One region of the Micromonospora sp. CNB394 genome, then DNA from elsewhere that is predicted to be linked to it. Evidence: riboswitches for the same ligand, from Rfam matches in the RefSeq annotation. Region 1 holds a riboswitch; the other holds the start of a gene.

What was found. A riboswitch is a leader RNA that binds a small molecule or an ion and turns the genes downstream of it on or off. The one in region 1 is predicted to bind cobalamin.
Region 2: it holds a riboswitch for cobalamin, as region 1 does, so the genes downstream of both, C569_RS0113880 (prenyltransferase/squalene oxidase repeat-containing protein) here and C569_RS0116310 (ribonucleoside-diphosphate reductase subunit alpha) in region 1, are expected to answer to the same signal.

The regions. Positions count from the first base shown of each region.
Region 1 covers NZ_KB895837.1:77,557-85,942, forward strand. The annotation lists gene C569_RS0116295 (condensation domain-containing protein) at 1-1,235, shown strand, start outside; gene C569_RS0116300 (MFS transporter) at 1,274-2,509, shown strand; gene C569_RS0116305 (ribonucleotide-diphosphate reductase subunit beta) at 2,531-3,559, opposite strand; gene C569_RS0116310 (ribonucleoside-diphosphate reductase subunit alpha) at 3,550-5,946, opposite strand; cobalamin riboswitch at 6,062-6,277, opposite strand; gene C569_RS0116315 (PrsW family intramembrane metalloprotease) at 6,399-7,244, shown strand; gene C569_RS0116320 (LysE family translocator) at 7,279-7,902, opposite strand; gene C569_RS0116325 (acyl-CoA thioesterase) at 7,906-8,386, opposite strand, start outside.
Region 2 covers NZ_KB895834.1:21,426-29,811, reverse strand. The annotation lists gene C569_RS0113905 (ABC transporter ATP-binding protein) at 1-484, opposite strand, end outside; gene C569_RS0113900 (CbiQ family ECF transporter T component) at 481-1,680, opposite strand; gene C569_RS0113895 (hypothetical protein) at 1,673-2,635, opposite strand; gene C569_RS0113890 (terpene cyclase/mutase family protein) at 2,632-4,113, opposite strand; cobalamin riboswitch at 4,251-4,392, opposite strand; gene C569_RS0113885 (hypothetical protein) at 4,475-4,960, opposite strand; gene C569_RS0113880 (prenyltransferase/squalene oxidase repeat-containing protein) at 4,996-6,039, opposite strand; cobalamin riboswitch at 6,137-6,283, opposite strand; gene C569_RS0113875 (FUSC family protein) at 6,532-7,635, shown strand; gene C569_RS0113870 (helix-turn-helix transcriptional regulator) at 7,681-8,386, opposite strand, start outside.

The sequences.
Region 1 (8,386 bases):
TCGGCGTGGAGCCCCGGGTGCAGATCCTGCCGTACGTGGAGTCGCCGCTGGAGTACGTCGACCTGTCCGGCCTGCCGCCGGCCGAGCAGCAGGACCGCGTCGAGCGGATCGCGTACGCGCACCGCAACGACGCGTTCGACCCCGGCCGGGCGCCACTGTGGCGGGCCGCGCTGGTCCGGCTCTCCGAGACCGAGCACCTGCTCGCGCTCTGCTTCTTCCACATGGTCTCCGACGGCTGGTCGTGCCGCGTGGTGGTGGAGGACCTGTGCCACGCGTACGCGGCCCGGCTCGGCGCGGCCGATCCGCAGCCACCACTGGGTGTGGACCACTGCGCCCTCGCCGCGCTCCAGGAGGCGGAGCAGGCCGGGAACGGCGTCGGCGCCGCCGTCCGGGGCGCGTACTGGCGGGACCGGCTGCGGCCGGTGGAGCCGTACCAGCTGTTCCCGGCGTCGCCGCCGGCGCCGGACGTCGCGCTCAGCGCTGAGGTGGCCACCCGCTTCGCGTTCCCGCCCGAGGTCACCGCGCGGCTGCGCCCGGCCGCCCGCCGGTCCCGCACCAGCCCGTACGTGCTGCTGCTCGCCGCGTACCTGGTGCTGCTGTCCCGGCGGGCCGGCCGGCCCCGGGTGGTGCTGGGCACCACCACGCTGGGCCGGGAGAGCCCGCTGTCCCGGCAGCTCGTCGGGCAGTTCACAAACAACGTCTACCTGCCGGTCGACGTCGCGCCGGACACGCCGATGAGCGCCGTGGTCGACGCCGCGCACGCGTCGCTGGCCGAGGCGGTCGCGCACGCCACCGCGTTCCACCGGCTGGCCCGGGCGGTCCACCCCGACTTCGCGGCGATCCGCCCCTGGCCGGACAACCACCTGTTCGACGCCTGGTTCCAGTCCGCCGCGTCCGCGTCGCCGGTGCTGCACTGCCCGGAGCTACTCGTGGAGCCGGTCGACGTCACCGCCCGGCCCGTGCCCGGCACACCGCCGCCGGTGGTCGCCGCGGACGTGCCGCCCGAGTGCCTGCCCGTCTGGGTCAAGCGCGGTTCGCCGATCGTCGTGGTGGACGACGACCGGGCCGGCGGCGTGGTGATCCGCAACCGGGGCGTCTTCGGCGACGACCTGGTGAGCGGCCTGATCGACGACTACGTGGCGGTGGTGTCGGCGCTGGTCACCGACCCCGCGACCACCCCGGCGCGGGTACGCCTCCCTGACGGTGCGTGCTTCCTCGACCACGCGATCGGGTAGGAGTTCCGGCGGAGCGATCGGAGAGAGGTACGACGACCATGACGGACACCTCGACGAACCAGCACACGACGGAGCAGCCCGCGCCGCCGGTGCCCCGCTCGGCCGTCCGGGCCCGCTGGTCGGTGGCGCTGCTCTTCGTCATCATGGGCCTGGCCATCGGCGGGTGGTCGGCCCGCGTGCCGGAGGTGCGGGACGCGGTGGGCGTCGGCAACACCGGCTGGGGCCTGGCGAACATCGCCACCAATGCCGGGGAGCTGATCTCCCTGGTCGTGGTGGCGGTGCTGATCAGCCGGATCAACACGCGCCGGCTGGCGCTGGCCGGGGCCGCGCTGATCCTGGTCAACGCCCCACTGCTGGCCGCGTCCACCACCGTGGTGGCGCTGGTCGGCGGGCTCGCGGTCTGGGGCTTCGCGGCGAACCTGCTGGCCACACCGATGAACGCCCAGTCGGTCGAGGTGCAGAAGCGGTACGGGCGGCCCATCCTGTCCACCTTCCACGCCGGGTTCAGCATCGGCATGCTGGCCGGCGGCCTCTGCGGCACCGGCGCCGCCGCGATCGGGATGTCCCCGTCGGCGCAGATGGCGGTCACCAGCGTCCTGCTGGGCGCGCTGCTGGTCGGCACCCACCGCTGGCTGCCCGACACGCCCCGGCAGGAGACGAAGGACGGCGAGGACCGGCGACGGCTGCGCGACAGGTTCACCCCGCAGCTGCTGCTGCTCGCGGTGATCGCCTTCCTCGCCTCGTTCATCGAGATGGCCGGCGCCCAGTGGAGCGCCCTGTACGCGACCGAGGTGGCAGGCGCCGCAGCGGTGCTGGCCGCTGCGACGTACACCTGCCTGTCGCTGGCCGCCACCGTCGCCCGGCTGTTCGGCGACCGGCTGGCCGGCCGGTTCGGGCGGATCCGCTTCGTCCGGCTGTCCGCGCTCGTGGCCACCGTCGGCGTGGCGCTGCCGGTGGCGTACCCCCATCCGGCGGCGGTGATGGCCGGCTTCGGACTGCTCGGCTTCGGCCTGGCGTGCGTGACCCCGACGGTGCTCGGCTTCGCCGGAGAGCAGCCGGGCCTCACCTCGGGCGAGGGCGTCTCGGTGGTGGCCATGGGCCAGTGGCCGGGCGCGTTGCTGGCGGCGCCCGTGATCGGCCTGCTCGCCGGCGCGCTGGACCTGCGGAGCGCGTTCGTGGTGGTGGCCGTGATGGCGCTCGCCGTGGTGGCGTTGATCGGGCGGGTCCGCGCGACGGCGCTGCCCGGCGAGAGCCCGGTCCCGCCCCGGCCGTGAGGGCCGGGGCGGGGGCGGCGGTCAGAAGTCGTCGTCGAACGTGACCGAGCCGGTCACCCCGACCTGGTACGCCGACACCCGGCGCTCGAAGAAGTTGGACAGCTCCTGCACGTCCTGCAACTCCATGAACGCGAACGGGTTGCCGCTGCCGTACATCGGGGCGATGCCGAGCACGGCGAGGCGCCGGTCGGCCACGTGCTGGAGGTATTCGCGCATGTCGGCCAGCGACATCCCGGGTACGCCCTGCCCCAGCAGGTCCTCGGCGAAGCTCACCTCGCACTCCACCGCCTCGGCCAGCATCTCCTTCACCTGCCGCTGCATCTCGTCGTCGAACAGGTCCGGCTCCTCGGCGCGTACGGTCTCCACCACGTCGAAGGCGAATGCCATGTGCATCGACTCGTCCCGGAACACCCAGTTGGTGCCGGAGGCCAGCCCGTTGAGCAGGCCCCGGGACCGCAGGAAGTAGACGTAGGCGAACGCCCCGTAGAAGAACAGACCCTCGATGCACGCGGCGAAGCAGATCAGGTTGAGCAGGAACGCCCGCCGATCCGCGCGGGTCCGCAGTTCCCGCAGGTCGAAGACGGAGTCGATCCACCGGAAGCAGAACTCGGCCTTGCGGGCGATCGACGGGATGTTCTCCACCGCGGCGAACGCGGCGAACCGTTCCTTCTCGTCCGGCACGTACGTGTCCAGCAGGTTCAGGTAGAACTGGACGTGCACCGCCTCCTCGAACAGCTGCCGGGACAGGTAGAGCCGGCCCTCGGGCGAGTTGACGTGCTGGTAGAGGTTGAGCACGAGGTTGTTGGCCACGATGGTGTCGCCGGTGGCGAAGAACGCCACCAGCCGGGACACCAGGTGCCGTTCGGCCGGGGACAGCTTCGCCAGATCGGCCAGGTCGGAGTGCAGGTCCACCTCCTCGACCGTCCAGGTGTTCTTGATCGCGTCCTTGAAGCGGTCGAAGAAGCGCGGGTAGCGCATCGGCCGCAGGGTCAGGTCCATGCCGGGGTCGAGCAGCATGTGCCGGGTCGGTGCGGTGGTGGTCACTGGCATGCCTCGCAGCTCTCGGGGTTCTCCAGGGAACAGGCCAGCGCCTCGTCGTCGCTGACGGCGGAGACCACGCCGGAGACCGGGGTGGGCACCGGGGCGACGGTGGCCTGCTGGATGCGGGTGGCGGGACGGGATCGCAGGTAGTAGGTGGTCTTCAGCCCGGCCTTCCAGGCGTACAGGTACATCGAGGAGAGCTTGCCGATGGTCGGCGCGCTCAGGAACAGGTTCAGCGACTGGGACTGGTCGATGAACGGGGCGCGGGCGGCGGCCAGGTCGATCAGCGCCCGTTGCGGCAGCTCCCAGGCGGTGCGGAACAGCTCGCGCACCTCGGCGGGGAGTTCGGTGATGTCCTGCACCGAGCCCTCGGCCCGCTTGATCCGGTCGCGGACCTGCGGCGTCCACAGCCCGCGCGCCTTCAGCTCCCGCACCAGGTACGTGTTGACCTGGAGGAACTCCCCGGACATGGTCTCGCGTTTGAACAGGTTGGACACCTGCGGTTCCACGCACTCGTAGCAGCCGGCGATGGACGCGATCGTGGCGGTCGGCGCGATCGCCACCAGCAGCGAGTTGCGCAGCCCGCCCGCGGCGATCCGCTCGCGCAGCGCCGCCCACCGCTGCGTCTGCGCCGGCTCCGCGCCCCACAGGTCCGGGTGCAGGTCACCCTTGGCGGCCCGGGTCTGCGGGTACGCCGGATGCGGGCCGAACTGCTCGGCCAGTCCGGCGGAGGTCTCCAGCGCGGTCAGCAGGATCTCCTCCTGCACGCGCGTGGACAGCTCCTTGGCCTGCGCCGAGTCGAACGGCAGGCGCAGCGTGAAGAACGCGTCCTGCAGTCCCATCAGGCCGAGCCCGACCGGCCGCCAGCGCGGGTTCGACGCCGCCGCCTGCTCGGCCGGGTAGTAGTTGATGTCGATCACCCGATCGAGGAAGACCACCGCCGTGCGGACCGTCGCGCGCAGCCGCTCCCAGTCCACCCCGTCGGCGGTGACGTGGGCGCCGAGGTTGACCGACCCGAGGTTGCACACGGCGGTCTCGGCGTCGTCGTTGACCTCCAGGATCTCGGTGCACAGGTTGGACAGGTGGATGACGTTGCCCGGCTCACCGGTCTGGTTGGACAGCCGGTTCGACGTGTCCTTGAACGTCATCCAGCCGTTGCCGGTCTGCGCGAGCGTGCGCATCATCCGCCCGTACAGGTCCCGGGCCTGCACCGTGCGGACCGCCTTCTTCTCGGCGGCCCGGTACGCGGCGTCGAACGCCTCGCCGTACAGGTCGGGCAGCTCCGGGGCGTCCGACGGGTCAACCAGCGACCACTCGCCGTCGGCCTCGACCCGGCGCATGAACTCGTCCGGGATCCAGTTGGCCAGGTTGAGGTTGTGCGTACGCCGGGACTCCTCGCCGGTGTTGTCCCGCAGCTCCAGGAACTCCTCCACGTCCGGGTGCCACGGCTCCAGGTAGACGCAGGCCGCGCCCTTGCGCCGGCCGCCCTGGTTGACCGCGGCCACCCCGGCGTCGAGCGTCTTGAGGAACGGCACGATCCCGTTGGACCGGCCGTTCGTGCCCCGGATCAGCGCGCCCCGGCCGCGCACCCGCGACCAGGAGATGCCGATGCCGCCGGAGAACTTCGACAGCTTCGCCACCTGGTGGTACCGCTCGTAGATCGAGTCCAGCTCGTCGCGCGGCGAGTCGACCAGGAAGCACGACGACATCTGGGTGTGCCGGGTGCCGGAGTTGAACAGCGTGGGGGAGCTGGGCAGGTAGGCGAGGGTGGACATCAGCCGGTAGAAGCCGACCGCCTCGCCGGGGGTGCGGGACAGCCCGCAGGCCACCCGCAGCAGCCAGTACTGCGGCGTCTCCACCACCAGCCGGGACTCCGGGTGCCGCAGCAGGTAGCGGTCCGCCACCGTGCGCAGTCCGAAGTACTCGAACCGCAGGTCGCCGTCCGGGTCCACGGCGTCGTCGAGCTTGCGGGCGTGCCGGGCCACGAACGCCGCCGTCTCGTCGCCGATCAGCCCCAGCCCGTGCGCGTACGCGATCGACTGGCTGAAGCTCGCCACGCCCTGACCGCGGACCTCCTTGTCCACGTACGCGGCCAGCAGCCGCGCCGCCAGCTTCGAGTACTGCGGCTCCTCGCCGATCAGCTCCGCCGCGGTCTGGATCGACAACCGGTCCAGCTCGGCGGTGGTCGCCCCGTCGTAGAGCCCGCTTATCGTCTTGGTGGCCACCCGCAGCGGGTCCACCTCGTCCAGGTCGGCGACCCAGCGCTCCACCGCCCGGACGATCTTGTTGACGTCCACCGGCTCGGCGCCGCCGTCGCGCTTGCGTACCCGCATCGCCGGCCGGCGGACCTCGGACCCGCCGGTTCCGGACGGGGGACTCTCCTGTACGACCGTCATGACCTCTCCTCGCTGTCACCGTCCGGAGACGGCGGGAGACGCCAACGGGCGCGGCGCAACGGCCGTCCCGGCTGCTGGCGTCGGTCGTCCCGCGCGACCTCCGACCGCCGTACGCGGAGGCGCACGGCGCGCTGGCAGGTCTTCGGACTCGCGGGCCCGACCGGGGTCGCCGGCCGCCTACTGGCCGTCGCTTCCCAGGCCGTGGCCCAGTGCTGTTGACGGCTGTCGTTCCCACTCACCGCTGCGGGGCAGTCCCGGACTTCCACCGGGTTCCCTCTTGCCTCGGACGGACCAGTGAAGGCCCGGCCGAACCAGCTGCGAGAGCCACCATATATGGCGGTGAGGGCTTCCTTGCAACACCAGATGTCGTGTCGGCGTGTCGGATTGATCTCACCGTCCACTGTGCCTACCCCCGATGCCGCGGCTCGCCGCCGGGCGCGATACTCGGCGGTATGGGGAATACCGGACGCCGCTGGGCGTGGGTGGCGGTCCTGCTCGTCGGCGTCGGGCTCCACCTGCTGGTGCTGGAGACACTCGCCGGCACCGGGACCGTCACGTTCGTGCCGGCGCTGATCCTGCTCGGCGCGTCCGTCGCACCCGCCACGTTCCTGACCTTCGCCCAGGGGCGGCCGGCGCGCCGCCCGGTCCCCGGCTCCGTCGTCGGCGTCGCCGCGCTGCTCGGCGGCGTGATCGGCGTGGTCGCCGCCGGCTGGCTGGAGTACGGCACACTGCACCGCCTCGGCGTCCTGCCGATGGCGCTCGTCGGGCTGGCCGAGGAGACCGCCAAGCTGATCGTGCCGGCCGGCGTCCTGCTGCTGTGGCGGCGGCACCGGTCCCCGGCGCAGGGGCTGGTGATCGGCGTGGCCTCCGGCACCGGGTTCGCCGCGCTGGAGACCGTGGGCTACGCGTTCGCCGCGTTCGTCGGGTCGCAGGGCAGTCTCGGCGCGGTGGAGCAGACACTGCTGGTACGCGGTCTCACCGCGCCCGCCGCGCACCTGGCCTGGACCGGGCTGACCGCCGCCGCGCTGTTCACGTTCGCCGCCGCGCCCGGTGGCCGGAAGCTGGCGGCGTTCCTGCTCACCTTCGCCGCCACCGTCACGCTGCACACCTGCTGGGACACGTTCGGCACCCGGCCCGCGTACGTGTTCATCGGCGGCGTGTCGCTGGGCTGGGTGCTGCTGCGCCTGCACCTGGACCGCGAGCGGCCGGCCGTGTTCCGGGCGCCGGCGGAGCCGAACCGGGACACCCATCATGATCATCGCCAGTTCGCCGAGGTGGCGGGGTCGGAGCACCTCTGATGCCGCCACCTCGGCGTGATGGAGTCGGTGCGTCTCAGCCGGCGGCCAGCCGGACGCCGAGCGCCACGAAGGCGACCGCGCAGAGCCGGTCCACGCGCCGCGACCAGCGGCTGTCGCCCCACCGGCTGGCGAACCGCCCCGCGCCCACGCCGAGCACCAGGTCCACGGCGAGCTGCACCGCGACGAACAGCACGCCGAGCAGCACCAGCTGCGCCGCCACCGGGCCCGACTCGGGCCGCACGAACTGCGGCAGGAACGCCACACTGAACAGGATCATCTTCGGGTTGAGCAGGTTCGTCAGCAGCCCGCGGCGGAACGCCCGCCCGGCGCCGCCGTCCGGCCGGTCCGCACGCGCGCCGGGCCGGCCCGTGCCGCGCAGCGCCCGCAGCCCCAGCACGATCAGGTACGCCGCACCGGCCCACCGGATCGCGGTGAACAGCACCGGGGACGCGGCGATGACGGTGGCGAGCCCGGCGACCACGGCGGCGACGTGCACCGCCTCCCCGGCGGCGACCCCGAGCGCGGCCACCGCGCCCGCCCGCGGGCCGTACCGGGTGGCGTTCGCGAGCACGAACATCATGTCCGGTCCCGGTGTGAGCATGAGCACCACGATGGCGGCCAGGTAACCGGCGAGCGTGGCCGCGGAGAGCCCGAGCACCGCTCAGCCCTCCCCGGCGCCGTCGAGCAGCGCCCGGCGCAGCGCCAGCCGGTGCTCGCGCCGGATCTGCGCCTCCCGGTAGCGCCGCCGGTCGCCCTCGGTCTCGGTGCGCAGCGGCGGCACCGGCCGGGGCTGCCCCTCGTCGTCCACCGCCACCATCACCAGATGCGCGGTGGCCACGTCCACCGGCGGCACCGCGCGGTCCCACCGGTCCGCGCTGACCTTGACCGCCACCTCCATCGAGCTGCGGCCGGCCCAGGTGATCCGGGCGTCCACGTGCACCACGTCCCCGACGCGTACCGCCCGCAGGAACGCGGTCTCGTCGATGGCGGCGGTGACGGCCGGGCCGTCGGAGTGGCGGGCGGCGACCACCCCGGCGACCGAGTCGATCAGGTTGAGGATGCGCCCGCCGTGGACCGTGCCCATCAGGTTGGTGTGGTGCTGGTCCATGATCTGCGACAAAGTCAGGTGCGAGGCCGACGGT
Region 2 (8,386 bases), on a different contig from region 1:
CCCGGGGGTGCGCGGTGAGCACCGCGCCGATGGCGACGCGCTGCTGCTGTCCGCCGGACAGCGTCCGCAGAGGCCGGTCCCGCAGGTCGGCGATGCCGAGCAGGTCCAGGGTCTCCTCCACCCGCTTGCGCATCACGGCCGGCGGCAGGGCGAGCTGTTCCATCCCGTACGCCAGTTCCTCCTCGACGGTGTCGGTGACGAAGCCGGCCAGCGGGTCCTGGCCGACGACGCCGACGACGTCGGCGAGGTCGCGCGGCGGGTGCGTTCGGGTGTCCCTGCCGTCGACGGTGACGGCACCGTGCAGGGTGCCGCCGGTGAAGTGCGGGACGAGGCCGTTGATCGCCCGCAGCAGCGTCGACTTTCCGGCGCCGGTACGGCCCGCGACCAGGCAGAGTTCACCCTCGTCGATGTGCAGCGTCACGTCCCGCAGCGGCGGCGGGCCGCCCTCGGCGTACTGGACCGTGACCCGGTCGAAAGTGATCATGGGCGGTCCCCCGGTGAGGTTGTCGTCGGCACGGGGACGGGCGGGTCCGCCACCGGCGGGCGGTGGACCCGCACCACGGGCGGTGGTGGTGCCAGCCAGGCCGGCGCCGCGGCGACGCCGACGGCGAGAAGCATCAGCGGGGTCAGCTGGGGCCAGGTGAGCGGGCTGACCGGAGGGTAGAGCAGCTGCGGGTCCACCGTCCCGGCGAGCATGGTCAGTGCCGCGGCGGCCACCCCGCAGCCCGCCACGAGCAGTTCGGCCGGGAGCCAGCGGTCCGGTCGGTAACGGCTGCGGCGGACCCGGCGCCCGGCCAGCAGCATGCCGGTCACGGCGGCTGTCAGTCCAGCCAGAAGCATCGGCAGCCCCAGATAGCCGGGTGCGGCGCTGTCGAGCAGCCCGTAGGTGCCGGCGCACACGCCGACCAGCCCGCCGAGGACGAGCCCTCCGGTGATGGTCCGCTGCCCGGCGGGCACCGCGCCGGTGCGGCCGTAACCGCGGGAGTCCATCGCCGCCGCGAGCGCCAGGGACCGGTCCAGCGCGTCAGCCAGCACCGGCAGTGCGATCCCGCGCAACGCCCGTACCCCCCGCCCGGTCGCGCCCCGCAGCCGCCGGGCCCGGCGGACCCGGAGCACGCTCTCCACCAGCTGCGGGGCGACCGACAGCGCGACCACGACGGCGGTGCCGACCGCGTACAGGGCACCGGGTACGGCCTTGAGCAGCCGCTTCGGATTCGCCAGGGCGTTCGCCGCGCCGAGGCAGATCAGCATCGTCGCCAGCCGCAGCCCGTCGTAGAAGCCGCCGAGGATCTGCTCGACGGCGACCGGCCCGAACAGGCGGATACCCGCCGCCCACTCCGGCAGCGGGATCTCCGGCAACCGGACCAGCACGTGCTCGCCCTGACCGCCGCCGAACACGATCCGGAACACCACCCGCATCGCGACGATCACCACGCCGAGCCAGACGTACATGCGGAACGCCAGCGCCCACGGCGCGTCGCCGCGCCGGCGTACCACCACCAGCGCGGCGACGGCGACGAGCAGTGCGAGCGGCAGCGGGTTCGTGGTGTGGCTGGCCGCGGTGGCCAGGCCGAGCGCCCACAGCCACCACGCGCCCGGGTGCAGCCCCCGGGGCAGCCACCATGCGGACCAGCGAGCCGGCCGGCGACCGGCGTCAGCGGTCGTGCCCGCGTCAGTCATCCGGGTCGGCGGCACGGCGCCGTCGCGCGGCGACCAGCGCGCCGGCGGCGAGCACGACCAGCAGCAGCACCCCGGCGATCGTGCCCAGCGGCAGATTGTCGTCCGCGCGGGACGCGGCGACGTCGGTCACCACGGGCTCGTCGGAGGAGCCCTCCGGTGCCCCGGTGGTGGCAGCGCCCGGTGTCGCGCTGGGGCCGGCGCCCGGTGTCGCGCTGGTGGCAGCGCCCGGTGTCGCAGCCGAGGCCGGGCCGCCCGGCGTGCCGGCCGACGGTGACGTGCCGGCGGGAGTCGACGGGCCGGACGTGCCGGCCGGCCGGCCGGGTTCACCAGGTCGGCCGCCGCCGGCCGGCGGCGGTACGACGGGTCCTCCCGCCGGTGGTGGCACCGCCGGTCCGCCGCCTGCCGGTGGCGGTGGAGGCGGTGGCGGTGGCGGGGGCGGAGGGGGCGGTGGTGGTGGGGCGGGTCGTTTCGGCGCCACCCCCGGGCGCGGCGCGTCGTTGGCGTCACGGTTGAGGGAGAACGACCAGCCCTCGAAGCTGCCGGCCGGTGGCTTGCGGTTGAGCACGCCCTTGTCGCTGTACGTCCAGCTGCCGCCGTTCGGGGCGTACCAGTACGACCAGTAGGCGCTGGCCGGCGGCGTGTCGACGCACTTCTCCGCCGCAGCCGACGGCTTGCCCTCGATCCGGCAGATGAACCCCTCGCCCCAGCGCAGGGTGCCGGTGATCTGGAAGCCCGCGTTCTTCAGCGCCGCCAGGCCGGTGGCCTGGGTGCCCCGAGCGCAGCGCACGACAGTCCCGCCGCCGAGTTCGTTGAAGTCCACCACGACGGTGACCCCGGAGGAGTCCGGGCAGTAGCCGGCCGACCCGGCGGCCACCGCCGGGCTACCCGGCCCGATCACCGTGGCGGCGGTGACCAGGGCGGCGACCAGCCCGCTCCGGGCGACCCGGAGGCTCATCCCGCCCGCCGCCGGCCGAGCACGAGCAGCGTCACTCCGCCACCGACCAGCAGTAGGGCGACCAGCAGGTAGCTGGTGATCGCCGCGCCGGTGGTCGGCAGCCCACCCAGTCCTGGCGCGGCCGGCGTCGTGCTCGGCGGAGCGGCGGCGGTCGGCACCGCGGCGGTGGTCGGCACTGCAGTGGTGGTCGGTGCCGCGGTGGTGGTCGGTGCCGCGGTGGGGGGCGAGGGCGGCTGCGACGGGCTTGTCACGGTGGCGCTCGGCGTCGGCGATCCGGTGGCGGTGGGGGATGCGGTGGGTGAGGCCGTGCCGGAGGGGGTGGGGGTGGGCTCCGGGGACGTGGGCGGTGGGTCGAGGCCGATCCGGCCCAGCGGGACCTGGGCCAGCCCGAGCAGGGCCTGCGCGGTGGCCCGGCGCCACTGGTCCCGGTCGGTTTCGGTGATCCCCTTCGCCTTCGCCGCCGTGAGTCCGTCGGTGTTGTAGGCGATCGCACCGGCGTCGGCGGAGGCTGTCCCGCCGTTGTCCGCGGTGAGCTGCAGCGCGGCGAGGGCCTTCGCGGCGCGGGCGGCGTCGTCGTCGCGCCCGGCGGCGGCGAGGGCCTGCCCGGCCAGGCCGGTGCTGTTGGAGTTCGCGCCGGTGGTCGGTCCCGAGCCGCCGAAGGAGCCGTCGGCATGCTGCTGGGTCACCAGCCAGCCGGCGCCCTTGCGCGCGGCGTCACCGGCGCCGATGGCGCCGTCCTCGGCGGCGGCCAGCAGCGCCTGCACGGCCATCGCGGTCGAGTCGACGTCGAGGGTGGCGCCGGGCTGCTCGTCACAGGAGGGAGACGGCCCGTCGGCGGTGTCCGGGTAGAGCCGGAAGCCACCGGCCGCGCACTGCTGCCGGACGAGGAAGTCCACCGTGTCCTGCGGCAGGTCACCGCTGCGGGCCAGGCCCAGCACGGCGAACGACTGGTCGAAGGTGTTACTGGCGTCCGGGCCGCTGTCGGCGGTGGTACGGCTGGTGATCCGTCCCCGCTGGTGACCGGCGTCCGCTCCGGCGATCAGCGACAGCGTCTCCTTCCGCAGGTCGTAGCCGCCGAAGTCGGTGGGGTCGGCGCCGGCGGCGGAGGCGGCGTAGAGCAGCTTGGCGGTGGCACCGCCGTCGGTGAAGCCCTCGAATCCCCAGTCGTCGTAGCTGTTGTAGGAGCGCACGTGCTTGGCGACCTGCGCGGTCGCCGCCGTCCGGGTGGGCGCGTCGACGCCGGTGGCGGACAGTGCGACCAGGCCGTCGACGGTCAGCCCCCAGTCCTCGGGGGTGAACGGGCCGGGCAGCGAGCCGTCGGTGAACTCGCCGGCCAGCCAGGACGCGGCGTCGCGGGCGGCCGTGACGTGGGCCGGGGTGGGTGCCGCGACCACTGTCAGCGGAGCGCCGGTGATCATGGCAAGGGTCGCCACCGTGGCTGTACCGAGACCGGTGGTGAGACGCCGGGACAGGGGCATCAGGGGTGCCTTTCGCAGAGCGGTCGGTGAAAGCTCCGGAAAGCACCCCGAGAAACGGACACCCCGCTCCGCGTGCTGCGGTGGGCGGGGTGGGCCGGACCTCGGTGGCCCGGACTTCACCGTGTAGACCTCGACAGTGGAAGCCGCTCGTCCCGGGCGGGGCATTCCGGCTCGCGAAAAGGGGACTCTCGCTCACGGTTGCGGGTCAGCGCCGGCTTCGCACCGGCTTCCCCCCGCACGGGACGTATGCAGTTGTGTGCCCGGCGTGCACCGGGTGCCGACACCGTACCGCTCGGGCGCGCGACGACGCCAGAGCGCAGACCGGCACCCGGTGCGCCGCTTGTCACACCGCTGCCGCGGCTCAGGGTGCGGCGATACCCGGCGGGGCGCCCGCCCCGAAGGACCAGCCCTCGACACTGCCCGGCGCGGGGTTGTAGCTGGTCGCTCCCGAGGTGCTGTAGGACCAGGAGCCGCCGCTGGGTGCGTGCCAGTACGACCAGTACGCGGTGACCGGCGGGGTGTTGACGCACGGCTCGGTCGCGGCGGTGGGCTTGCCGTTGATCCGGCAGACGAAGGCCAGACCCCAGCGGGCGGTACCGGTGACGGTGAAGCCGGCGGCCTGCAGCGCGGCCAGGCCCGTGGCCGGGTCACCGGGGGCACAGCCGACCTGGACACCGCCGCCGAGCGCGGCGAAGTCGACGACCACTGTGACTCCCGAGGTGCCGACGCAGGCGGCGGCGTGCGCCGCCCGGGGCGTGGGTTCGACGGCGGTCAGCGCGACGCCCGCCACGACGGCGGCCAGCAGACCGGCCAGCCAGTTGCGGACTGTGGAACGGGGACGGAACACGGATCCTCCTGTGATCGGGTGAGCGGCGAGAGGGTTCACGGGCAGGTAGGCGCCGGTGCGCCGGAATCGGCGCCGGTGGCCGACAAGCGGGCGTACCCGGTCCCGGTGAGGCCGAGGACGGCCTGCGCGGTGGCCCGGGGTGCGGTGGCCGGGTCGAAGCCGCCGCCGTCGAAGTCGACCGCGCCCCGGTCCGCCGGTGCGGCGGCGCAGCCGAGCTGGAGACCGGCGAGGAAACCCCGGGCGCGCGCCCAGGCCAGCGGCCGGTGGCCGTCGCGCAGGGCCTGCGCGGCGAGGCCGGTGCTGTTGGCGTTGGGCGTGCCGGCGACGTTGGTGAAGCCGCCGTCGGCGCCCTGGACGGACACCAGCCAGCGCACCCCTGCGGCGGCGTCGGCCGGACGCCCCGCGGCGCGCAGCGCCTGCGTCGCGAGCGCCGTGGCGTCCACGTCGGACGAGCAGACCGGCTGCGCGGGCAGCAGCGGGTAGCCGCCGTCCGGGCACCGGGTGCCGGCCAGCCAGGCAGCCGCCGCAGGAGGCGCACCCAGCGCGGTGCGGTCCAAGGCGAGGATCGCGAAGGACTGGCTGAACGCGTTGCTGTAGTCGCCGTACGCGGAGCGGTCGCTGAACCGGCCGTCCGGCGTCTGGAGCGAACGCAGCCGGGCGATCAGGTCCACCCCGCCGACGTCGGCCGGGTCGCCGCCGCGCACCTGCACGGCGAGCGCGAGCTTGGCTGTCGCACCCGCGTACGCCTCGGAGACACCGTCGCCGAGGTAGCCGTCGCGGACGTCCGGCCGGGTGACCCAGGCCAGCGCGTCGGCGCCGTAGTCGTCGGCGGCGCCCGCCGCGGCGAAGGCGAACACGGCGTCGAGGGTCAGCCCCTGGTCGGGGTAGGCGACACCGTCGAAGACCACCTCGAAGCGTTCGCCGTCGACGAGTTGCCGGGCGAGCCAGCCGGCGGCGGCCTCCGGGCGGGTGACTCCGGCGCGCTCGGGTGCGGCGACGGCTGGTGTGGTGAGGGTGAGGGCGGCGAGCACGCCGCAGAGGAGCGCGAGCAGGCGGTGCCGGCTTCGGCGGACGACCATCGGAAGCGCCTTTCCGGCCCGGCGGTCGTCGAAAGCCCTACCGACGCGGCAACGCCGGGTCGGTAGGGACTCCGACCCGTGGGCCACGACGGGTGGGGAGCGGATGCACGCGTACGACGGGTATTCGGGCTCGCCGCCCAGAGTCCACTGGACGGCCTACCGTTGCGGGCCAGCGCCGGATTTCGACCGGTCTTCCCCCGCACGTACGCGCGTTGGTTCAGTTGTCGCGACAGTCTTATGTGGCCGCTGCTCCGATGTCAATGCGCCAGGAGCCGGACACGCGCCGTGACGGGTGGTCGGAGTCGGCGTTCTCACGTCCGCCGCCGTCGGAGAGGGTCGTGGCAGCCCTTCCGATCGAACTGGCGGAATCGTCGCCCCGGCCGGCGTCCGTCACCCGGGCGATTGAGCAGGTCACGGCCGGGGTAGTGGCCCTCCTCGCGGAAGATCAATCGGCGGCCCGTCCCGGTCCGCCCGGCGAGAGGGGTACCACCGGTGCGGACCTGGGTACGCGACGCCGCCGCGCGGTTGCGCGGCGAGGCGATGACGGTGGTCGAGCTGACCGCCGCCGCTGTGGTCGCGTGGATCGTGGCGGCGGTGGTGATCCGTCATCCGGACCCGTTCTTCGCACCGACCGCCGCGCTCGTGGTGCTCGGCGAGTCCCGCGGCCGGCGGCTGCGGCAGACCGTCGAGATCCTGCTCGCCGTGGCAGCCGCGGTGCTCGTCGCGGAGCTGCTGGTGTACGCGCTGGGCCCGGGCACCGGGACGGTCCTGCTGGTGCTGCTGCTGACCACCACCACGCTCGTGGCGATCGGGGCCCGTCGTGCGCTGGTCGTGCAGGCCACCGTCTCGGCGATGTACCTGGTGGTGGTCTCCGCGCCGAACGGGACGCTGATGCCGTTCCGCTTCGTCGACGCGCTCATCGGCGGCGTGGTGGCGCTCGCCGCCAGTCAGCTGATGGCCGCCCGCGACCCGCTGGCGCCACTGGTGGCGCAGGCCCGGCGCAGCTACACCGACCTGGCCGACCTGCTCGACCGGGTCAACGCGGCACTGCGGGGCTGCGACGAGGACGCCGCCCGCGCCGCGCTGGACCGGGCGCGGCAGGTGGACGACTGTGTCGCCGAGATGCAGGCCGCGGTGCTCGCCACCGGCGAGACGCTGCGGCTCGGACTGCGCCGCCGGCACCTGGGCAAGCTCGCCGAGGTGGAGGCCACGTTGCGGCAGCTCGACTACGCCGCCCGCAACATCCGGGTGCTGGCCCGGGCCGGCGTTACCCTGACCCGCCGGCACACCGCCACACCGCCGGAGCTGGCCGCCGCGATCGGCGCGCTGACCTCCGCCGTACGGTCGGCTGGTGAGGCCATGGCCCGCGACCTCACCGGCGCCGACGCCGACCGGCACGCGCAGCGGGCCGACGCCGCGGCCCTGGAGGCGGTGCGGCTCGCCGCGGGCCTGCTGCGGACCGACTCGCCGCTGCCGGTCACCATGATCGTCGGGCAGATCCGGGCGACCGCGATCGACCTGCTGCGCGGCGTCGGCCACGACGACGTGACGGTGCTGGACCGGGTGGACGAGGCGCTCGGCCTGAGCCGGGCGTGACACCCGTCGGCCGCCGGAGCCGACTCGCCAGCGGCTGACAGGACGCTACGTCGTGAAGTAGGCGGCGCTCTCCGCGTCGGCCGGGTAGTAGGACTCGATCGCGATCTCGTCGACCGTGATGTCCATCGGGGTGCCGAACGTGGTGATGGTCGAGAACAGCCGCAGCTCCCGTCCGCCGACGCGAAGGATCATCGGTAGCACGACGTCCGTCTCGATCCGGTGACCCGGCGTATCGTCCGGCTCGGGCGCCAGCAGCTCTTCGTAGAGCGCGGTGAGTTCAGGGTCGGGAGCAGTGGCGAGCTGGCGGGAGATCCGGGCGCGGAACACCGCGCGCACGTCGGCCAGATTGACGACCATGCGCGCGAGACCGCGCGGGTCCAGTCCCAGCCGCACCAGGTTGACCGGCGGCCGCAGCAGGTCCGGAGCCACCTGTGCGAAGAACGGGTCGACGGCGCGGTTGGTCATCACGATGTTCCACCGGCGATCGAAGACCACCGCCGGGTAGGGCTCGTGGGCGCGGAGGACCCTCCGGACGGCGTCGTGGACGGCTGACAGCGCGTTGTGGTCGAGCGACCGCTCGGCGTACCGGGGTGCGAAGCCCCCGGCGAGCAGCAGCCGGTTGCGATCACGCAGCGGCACCTGGAGCTGATCCGCGAGTCGAAGGATCATGTCGGGGCTCGGCTTGGACCTGCCGGTCTCGACCAGGCTGACGTGACGAGCCGAGACGTCCGCAGCTATCGCGAGGTCCGGT